DNA from 2 places in the Pseudoalteromonas sp. SG41-2 genome. Region 1 is predicted to be linked to the other one. Evidence: predicted binding sites of a transcription regulator. Region 1 holds the regulator's gene; the other holds the start of a gene.
What was found. Region 1 encodes sigma-54, which starts transcription at its own class of promoters, with help from an activator protein. Its sites were predicted from a motif close to GTTGGCACGNNNNTNGNNT; they were not measured.
Positions count from the first base shown of each region.

Region 2: H5186_RS20905 (CsbD family protein) is a predicted target of sigma-54. The motif match lies at 2,691-2,709, and genes of this name have one in related genera.

Region 1 is NZ_JACJFK010000037.1:7,965-12,773, reverse strand. Features, by position in the region: gene lptA (lipopolysaccharide transport periplasmic protein LptA) at 1-3, shown strand, start outside; gene lptB (LPS export ABC transporter ATP-binding protein) at 1-725, shown strand, start outside; gene H5186_RS20595 (RNA polymerase factor sigma-54) at 792-2,288, shown strand; gene hpf (ribosome hibernation promoting factor) at 2,317-2,604, shown strand; gene ptsN (PTS IIA-like nitrogen regulatory protein PtsN) at 2,609-3,061, shown strand; gene rapZ (RNase adapter RapZ) at 3,082-3,924, shown strand; gene H5186_RS20575 (HPr family phosphocarrier protein) at 3,953-4,225, shown strand; gene mgtE (magnesium transporter) at 4,349-4,809, shown strand, end outside.
Region 2 is NZ_JACJFK010000039.1:20,651-25,459, reverse strand. Features, by position in the region: partial or broken gene H5186_RS23415 (DKNYY domain-containing protein) at 14-295, shown strand; gene H5186_RS23410 (DKNYY domain-containing protein) at 293-589, shown strand; gene H5186_RS20915 (hypothetical protein) at 769-1,527, shown strand; gene H5186_RS20910 (RpiB/LacA/LacB family sugar-phosphate isomerase) at 1,591-2,223, opposite strand; gene H5186_RS20905 (CsbD family protein) at 2,444-2,641, opposite strand; gene hrpB (ATP-dependent helicase HrpB) at 2,911-4,809, shown strand, end outside.

The DNA.
Region 1 (4,809 bases):
TGAGTACATTAAAAGCTGAATTTCTAGCAAAAAGCTATAAAGGTCGCCAAGTTGTAAAAAGCGTGGGTTTAGAAGTTAGCGCAGGCAGCATTGTTGGCTTATTGGGTCCTAATGGCGCTGGTAAAACCACCACCTTTTATATGATTGTGGGTTTAGTTCCAAGCGACAAAGGTAAAATCAGTATTGATGATAATGACATCACCTTACTGCCAATGCACAGTCGCGCACGGTTAGGGATTGGCTACCTGCCACAAGAATCATCCATCTTCCGTAAATTAACTGTTTATCAAAACCTGATGGCTATTTTAGAAACTCGTAAAGAGCTGAATAAACAAGCCAGAGAAGAAGCGCTCGACAGCTTACTTGATGAGTTTAGCATTCAACATATCCGCGACAGCCAAGGTATGGCATTATCTGGCGGTGAACGTCGTCGAGTTGAAATTGCACGCGCTTTAGCCGCAAACCCAAAATTTATCTTACTTGATGAGCCTTTTGCTGGCGTTGATCCTATTTCAGTGTTAGATATAAAGAAGATTATTGAACACCTTAAAAACCGTGGTATTGGCGTGCTTATTACCGACCACAATGTACGAGAAACCCTTGATGTTTGTGAAAAAGCCTACATAGTTTCTCATGGGGAGTTAATTGCATCAGGTACCCCTGAGCATGTACTCGCCGACCAAACAGTCCGCGATGTTTACCTGGGCGAGCAATTTAGGCTATAAAGCCACGCTCGGCTAAGTATCTGCTAGACTTAACGATGATAACAATAAAAGGATTGTTAGAGATACATGAGGCAATCACTCCAGCTGCGCATGGGCCAGCAACTTACAATGACACCACAGCTGCAACAAGCAATTCGCTTATTGCAACTCAGTACATTGGATCTCCAGCAAGAAATTCAAGAAGCGCTCGACAGCAATCCATTGTTAGAGCTAGAAGAACATGAATATTCAGACGACACGGCTGGTAAAAACGAACAAAAACAAGATAACGATGACTTAACCGTTAGCGCATCAGCAGACGACAAGCCAAGCGAATATGAACAAGAAAGTAGCGAAGCATTAAGTAAAGAGACCTTAAGTGACGAAATGGCTATGGACGTCACCTGGGACGAATACATGAGTGCTGCGCCAAATACGTCATCTGGGCCAATGCCTGAAGATGAGTCAATTTATCAAGGTGCCTCAACTGAAACCTTGCACGAATATCTAATGTGGCAATTACAACTCACACCTTTTAGTCCAACCGATGAAGCCATTGCCATTGCGATTGTTGAAGCCGTTGACGATTCAGGTATTTTAACCTTGAGCTGCGAAGACATCGCAGAAAGCTTAAATCAAGGTAATAACGAAGAAGAAATCGAACTCGACGAAGTGCAAGCAGTGTTAAAACGCATTCAGTTGTTTGACCCTGTTGGTATTGCTGCGCGCAGCCTACAAGAATGTTTATGTATTCAATTAAATCAATTTGATCCTGCAACTCCTTGGATTAGCGAGACAAAAATGATTTTAACTGATCATATCGATTTATTAGCTAGTCGTGACTATCGCACTTTGATGAAAAAGACTAAGCTTAAAGAAGATGAACTAAAAGAAGTAATGACACTGATCCACAGCCTTAACCCAAAGCCTGCGGATACCATAGTACGCGAAGAATCAGAGTATGTTATTCCTGACGTTTCGGTGAAAAAAATTAAAGGTCGCTGGGTGGTTGAACTCAATCCAGACAGCATGCCAAAAATTAGAGTGAACAGCCAATATGCGGCGATGTCACGCTCTGTAAAATCAAGCACTGACAGCCAATTTATACGCTCGCATTTGCAAGAAGCTAAATGGTTTATTAAAAGCCTAGAAAGTCGTAACGAGACGTTACTCAAAGTAACCAACTGCATTGTTAAACAGCAGCAAGGATTCTTTGAGCATGGCCCTGAGGCCATGCGCCCTATGGTACTAAACGACGTTGCCGAAATGGTTGAGATGCACGAATCAACAATTTCTCGTGTAACCACCCAAAAATACATGCATACCCCTCGTGGTATATTTGAGTTAAAATATTTTTTCTCGAGCCATGTAAGTACTGAGAACGGCGGCGAATGCTCATCGACAGCCATTCGAGCATTGATCAGAAAATTGATCAGTGCAGAAAACTCAGCGAAACCATTGAGTGATAGTAAAATTGCAGATATATTGGCAGAGCAAGGTATCAAAGTAGCTAGACGGACTATTGCAAAATACCGCGAGTCACTGGCTATTCCACCGTCAAATCAACGTAAAAGTTTGATTTAAGGCGTAAAATCACAAGAGGAAAATGCTTATGCAACTAAATTTAACTGGTCGTCATGTAGAAATTACTGATTCATTAAGAGACTATGTAAACAATAAGTTTGCCAAGCTTGAAAGGCATTTTGATCATATCAATAATGTCCATGTCATTCTTGATGTAGAAAAGCTAAGCCAAAAAGCAGAAGCCACATTACATGTCAGTGGCGCTGAATTATTTGCCTCAACTGAGCACCAAGACATGTATGCAGCCATTGACGGACTAATCGACAAACTTGACCGTCAGGTAATTAAACACAAAGAGAAGCACGCTCGACACTAACACTATGAAATTAAGCTCACTTATTTGCCAGGACTGCAGTAAAGCTGCGGTCCTTTTTAATAGCAAAAAACGGATCATTGAATTTATCAGCCAATTGGCTCATGAACAACTTCCTCAGCTATCACAACAAGAAATCCTCAACGCACTACTGTCGAGAGAAAAACTAGGTAGTACGGGTATTGGTCGTGGTATTGCTATTCCTCATGGCCGTATGAGTGGTGTTGAAAACCCGCTAGCAATAATTATAGTGAGTGAATCACCGATTGATTTTGATGCGATAGATAATCGCCCAGTTGATATATTTGTAGCTCTCATCGTGCCAGATGGTGATAGCCAACTTCATTTGAAGACGTTAGCCACAATTGCTGATAAACTCAACGACAAAGATTTTTGTAAACAACTACGTAGCGCAAAAACAGACCAAGATTTGTATCACGTAATTGCTGCGCAATCGTAGCCAAATGAAGGAGAATTTACATGGAGTTAATCATCATCAGTGGGCGTTCTGGCTCAGGTAAATCTGTTGCTCTGCGTGTAGTAGAAGATCTTGGCTATTATTGTGTAGATAATATTCCGGTAAACTTATTACCTTCATTAGTGCGCAGTGTCTCTGATAATTATGACAAAATTGCCGTCAGTATTGATGTCCGTAATTTACCGAAAGAGCAGGAAGAATTTAACGATATTCTTGAATACTTGCCTGGTTTTGCAAATCCGACGCTATTTTATTTAGACAGTGATGATCAAACCCTGATCAAACGTTTTTCTGAAACTCGCCGCTTACACCCATTATCTTTGGACTCTTTGCCACTGGATTTAGCTATCAAGCAAGAAAAAGTATTACTTGATGTATTAACTACTCGCGCTGACTTTATACTTGATACCACTGATCTGAGTGTCCACCAGCTTGCAGAGTCAATCCGTGAAAAGATTTTAGGGAAAAAAGATAAAAAACTAATCATTACCTTTGAATCATTTGGTTTTAAATATGGTATCCCAAAAGAAGCTGATTATGTTTTTGATGCACGCTTTTTACCAAACCCACATTGGGAGCCTGAGCTTAAGCCACTTACAGGCCTTGATCAGCCAGTAAAAGATTATTTAGCCAGCCATAGTATCGTACAAAAATTCACTTGGCAGATCCAAACCTTTGTACAAACTTGGTTACCGCATTTGGAGCGTAATAACCGCAGTTACTTAACAATTGCTATTGGTTGCACCGGTGGTCAACATCGCTCAGTTTATCTAGCGCAAACTATAGGTGAAAGCTTCTCGATGAGCCACAGCAATGTGAAAATTCGCCATCGTGAACAAGAATAACAACTCACGTTTACAGTAAGGAATGTTGATGCGTTTAGAAGATACATTTTTAATAAAAAACAAACTCGGTTTACATGCTCGCGCAGCCAGCGTATTAGCGCAATTAGCTGTGCAGTTTGATGCCAGCATCACACTTCATCAAGATGACAAACAAGCCGCAGGCGATAGCGTACTCGGCTTAATGCTATTAGAAAGTAGCCAAGGCAAAGAAGTTAAAGTTGTATGTGAAGGCCCGGACGCTGAACCTGCTCTTGCAGCAATTGGCGAGTTGATCGCACAACGCTTTAACGAACAAGAATAGCTCGTAGTCAGTACCACTAAATTGCGTTAAACTAAATAAAGTCGTTAATTAAACAGACCAAGCGCGTTAATTACCGACAACTGTTACCCTACCTATCAAGCGTATTAATTTTTAAGGACGCCAATGCCAGAAGCTTTTGAACAAGATTACCCACTACAACAACTAAAACAAGTGACCAAGTCACTTAACAGTGGTCAATTTGTTCAAGTAAGGCGTATGTTGGCAAAAACAGCTCCGTGTGACACCGCATTATTACTCGAGTCATCCCCACATAAAATTCGTACCTTGCTATGGCAACTGGTTGATCCAGATGTACAAGGTGACGTACTCGAAGAACTCTCAGAAGATGTTCGTTTAGGGATCATTGCCCAAATGGAGCCGAAGCACATCGCTGCGGCAACTGAGGACATGAGCCACGATGATCTAGGGGAAGTACTACGTAGCCTACCTGATACCGTCTACAAAGACGTTGTTAGTGCCATGGACAGCCAAGATCGAGAACGTGCAACTCAAGCACTCTCTTATCAAGAGCGCTCTGCTGGCGCGCTAATGAACACTGATACAGTGACCATCCGTCCAGATGT
Region 2 (4,809 bases), on a different contig from region 1:
ATTAGAGTATGGCTTTTCGCGTGATAAAAAAGCTGTTTTTTGTAATCAAGAAAAACTCCCTGAACTTAATCCTCTTGACGTTACGATTTTAAATCATAATTTTATTCACGACAACAACACGCTTTATTACCAGTCAACCCGTCTTGATATTGAAGTAAGTAATATGAAGATACTTAATGATGACATTGTGAAAGATAACCGCCATGTTTATTATAAAACACATTATTTAATTGGTGCAGAGGCATCTTCGTATCAACTGAGTACTCGGTTTTTTCAACGAGACAATCAAGGTATTTATCATAATCAGCACCGTTTACCTTTAAATGCTGATGAAACCGTATTTCTTGATGAAGTCTACGCGATTGATAATCTGCGAGTGTTTTTTATTGATAGTGAAATCATGGATGCGGATGTCTCTTCATTTAAAGTGATAGGTAATAACGTGTCAGTTGATAAAAATAATGTCTACTTTCGTGATAAGAAGGTAGAACACGCTGATCCCGCTAGCTTTAAAATTATGGGTTATGCGCAGTTTGTTGATGATAATCATCAGTTCACTATTCGTAATGGTCATATCGTTTGTTTATAAAATTGAATTAACACGTTGTAGAGTCTATAAAGGCGTATGTTGCTCCTTGTTAGTCGCTACATCAATTTACACAATATTGACTTTGGGCAACATGGCTAAAAGTTGTTGTGAATGGTATAAACCGAAACAGATAAATAACATGATGTTCATTAACTGAATCATCAAAATAAAGGACTTAAATGAAATTTTTATATTATACCGGCTTATTTTTATCTCTCATGTTTAGCGCAAATAGTTTTGCGCTTGAACAACAATATCAACAGCCTATTGTAGATCTTATAAAAGCATTTAAAAACCACGATAAAGCGGCTATTTCCTCACATATTCGTTATCCGCTTTTGCGCACATATCCAGTGCCTGATATTAATAATGAATCTGAGTTAGTTGAGCGTTTTGATGACGTGTTTGATAAGACGCTTATTAAACAGATTGTTGATTCAAATATCGATACTGACTGGGATAAAGTAGGTTGGCGCGGCATTATGCTAAATAGCGGTGTCGTTTGGGTAGATACGGATGGGAAAATCATCGCTATCAATTACCAAACAGCTAAAGAACAATTGCTGGCTAAAAATTTAATAGCAGCTGATAAGCAAGCGCTTCACCCAAGTATTAATGCTTTTGTAGAGCCTATTTTAGATTGGCAAACAGCTAAATACCGTATTCGCATTGATGACTTAGGTGATGGAAACTTCCGCTATGCGTCGTGGAGCATTGATAAAAAAACCAGCGATAAGCCAGATATAGTCTTACTAAAAGGTGAGATCGAATTTGAGGGCAGTGGCGGTAATCATAGTTACACATTTAAAAACGGCCGTTACAGCTACGTATTACAAGTTACAGTGATTGGCTGTGATACCTCACCACCAGGTTGGCTTGAAGTATATAAAGATGATAAGCGCATTTTGTCTCAGGATATTATCAACACTGGAAGTTAAAAGTTAATTATCTTAGATGCAAAAAGGGGAGGGTTCTCCCCTTAAATATAGGGCGCTATTTTATTAAATACGCGCTTTAACAAACGCAGCAATTGCGTCGTCTTGGCAATGTGCGAAAAAGCACTCTTGAAAACGTGGTCCGCCAATCGCTTGTTTAATCAGCTCAGGATCAATAGCTTCAAGTGCGCTTAAGTAATCTTTAGCAACATCCACTTTTAGTTGATTTAAAATACCTGCATTTGTTACTTGTGACTCTTTACGTTCTGCTGGATACCCTTGGCCTTTTTCGCCGGTAAATGCTTTTTCAAATATATATTTAATATTTAACTCAGCGCCCCAGCCAAAGCCTTTTGCATAGGGTAAAGCGAGTGCATTACCATTGTTTATTTGTGCAAATAGGTAAGCATCTGATGGATCAATACAATAACCACAGCTCACACCAGGAAACGCATTGCTCGCCATGAGTGCGCCTTGACCTGTGCCACAACCGGTCACTACAAAATCTACCGCTTTAGAGTTGAGCAGTAAGCTTGCGATAATTCCTAGGTGAATATAGGTTAGTCGATGATCGTTATCGCCATCCATACCCACATTAAATACTTGGTGATTTTGTGCATTAGCAACAGTGTTAAGCTGTTCAAGTACTATTGGGTTTTTTGCCGCTTGACTGAATTCGTTCATTAATGCGATTTTCATTTGACTCTACCAATTTTGTTAACGTTGAGTTGATTCTACATACCAATGCTACCGGTGGCAAATGTTGTTATCTATTAAATATTAGTATTTGTGTAAGTTGCTAGAGGTTAGGAAGTACCATAGGAGCTTTGAGTTTAACTTCAGTATGAAAGCAGCTATTTGAGTTTAAAAATAAAAAACCGCCTGCTCAGGCGGTTTTGTAGTTACCTAGCGTTTTTGATTAATGGCCTTTTTCAAACTCATCAACTTCACGCTCAGCTTCTTCTTTCGATTTACCGTATGCTTGTTGAATTTTACCAACCAGCTCTTTACGGCTACCTTCAATTTTATCTAAATCACCGTCAGTAAGATCGCCCCATTTACGTTGCGCTTTACCTTTAAGTTCTTTCCAATTACCTTCGATACGATCACTGTTCATAATTCGCTCCTTATAATGTCGGTTTGTGAATTTACTTTCAGTTATAAAGTAGCAAGGCTTGTACCAAAATTAAATTATAACTTTATTATTAATAATCAATTGGTTAATGTTTTTATTATTTAGAGATGAGTTTTTAATAGATTATAAGCTAAAAAATCTACGCAACGGTCTGTAATTATTGCAAACACTCAATAATCACCGATTTTATGAATCTGATTTACTGCAGTTTTTTGTTACAATATCGGCAATGCAATTTAGGATAAATAGCTGTGCTGCCGGTTCAAGAAATATATCATCAACTCGTTACTACATTACAAAGTGATCCGATTACCTTACTACAAGCGCCGCCGGGTGCGGGTAAGTCAACATGGTTACCATTGCAGTTGATGCGCGACGGGCACTTTAAGCACATTGTCATGCTTGAGCCGCGTCGCTTAGCTGCACGTAATATTGCCAACTATTTAGCACAGTGCCAAAACGAAACCGTAGGGCAAAGCGTTGGTTTACGTATCAGGCAGGAAACCAAAGTCAGTGTTAATACCCGCCTTGAAATTGTTACCGAGGGCATGCTCACGCGTATGCTACAAAACGACCCAGAGCTCAGTGGCGTTGACCTACTGATATTTGATGAATTTCATGAGCGCTCTATTGCGGCCGATACCGCATTAGCGTTTGCATTAGAATCTCAAGCTGCACTGCGTGATGATTTAACGATTTTATTGATGTCGGCAACCCTTGATAGCGAACGCTATCAGCAGTTTTTTGATTGTTCAATTATTAGTTCCCACGGGCGTAGCTTTCCCATCGATGAAATTTACATACCCATTAAAGATGAAAGCCGCTGGCTTGACGCTATGGCCAGTATTATCAAACAAGCTTTAGTTGAACAAACAGGCAGTGCGTTAGTTTTTTTGCCCGGTCAATATGAGATCAACCGCGTACAACAAGCGCTGTCAGATTTGCCTGCAAATTGCCATGTAGTTACTCTGTTTGGTGAACAAGATAAAGCATCTCAACAAGCTGCAATTGCCCCTGCGGCAAAAGGTACTCGTAAAGTGGTGCTGACCACCAATGTTGCCGAAACTAGCTTAACCATTGAAGGTATTCGTATTGTGGTTGATAGTGGCAAGCGCCGCGCTGCTAGTTTTAATTTAAAAACTGGCGTTACTGAACTCACCACACAAAGTATTTCTCGCTCATCGGCAATTCAACGAGCTGGGCGGGCTGGGCGTATTGAGCCCGGTGTAGTTTATAGGCTTGGTTCAAAACAAACCTTTGAGCGGCGTAATAGCCATGATGCGCCAGAAATTTTAAGTGCTGATATTAGCCAATTATTATTGGAGGCAAAATTCTGGGGCGCGGAGTTAACTGATCTAAGCTTGTTAGATAGTCCAACAGCACAACAAATACAGCAAGCAACAAAATTACTGCAAATGTTAGAGGCGCTCGATAATAACAATAAATTGACCCCCCTCGGTACACGTATGCTAAGTTTTGGCGCGGATATTCGCCTAGCGCACATGCTAATTAAAGCGCAGCAACTCGAACCTCAGATGCCAGGTATTTATACATTAGCGGCGTATTTAATTGCGTTATTAGAGAGTCGGATTAGCCATGCCGCAGATTTAAGCTTAGCATTACACAGCCAACATGCTCGGCCACATCCTGTATTTAAACAGCAACTGAAATTTTGGTTAAAGCGATTAAAGCTAACTGAAGTACGCGAACTACAAACCACTTATTTGGCTTTGCTGGTGGCGTTTGCTTTTCCAGATCGATTAGCTAAAAAGCGTGGCAATGGTTACTTGCTTACCAATGGCGCAGGTGCTGAGCTAAACAACGAGCATTGGCATAACGAGGACTACCTTGCAATTGCTTCAATGGGAGGCCAAAAAGGCAGTCGTATTTTTGCAGCTGTTGCGTTTACTCCTGCAGAGATTGAGGATGAACTGACACATTTATTTACTGCACAAACGCGCTGTGAATTTGACGAAAAAACAGGGCGCTTTATTCATCAAGATGAAGTCAAACTAGGGGCAATTACAGTTACTAGCCAACCGAGTAAACATCCGCTTGATAAAAGTGAGCGGGCGAAAGCGTGGTTAACTTTATTTCAAAAACAAGGCTTTGAATTATTTAATGAGCAAAGCGACAGTGAGCAGTTACTT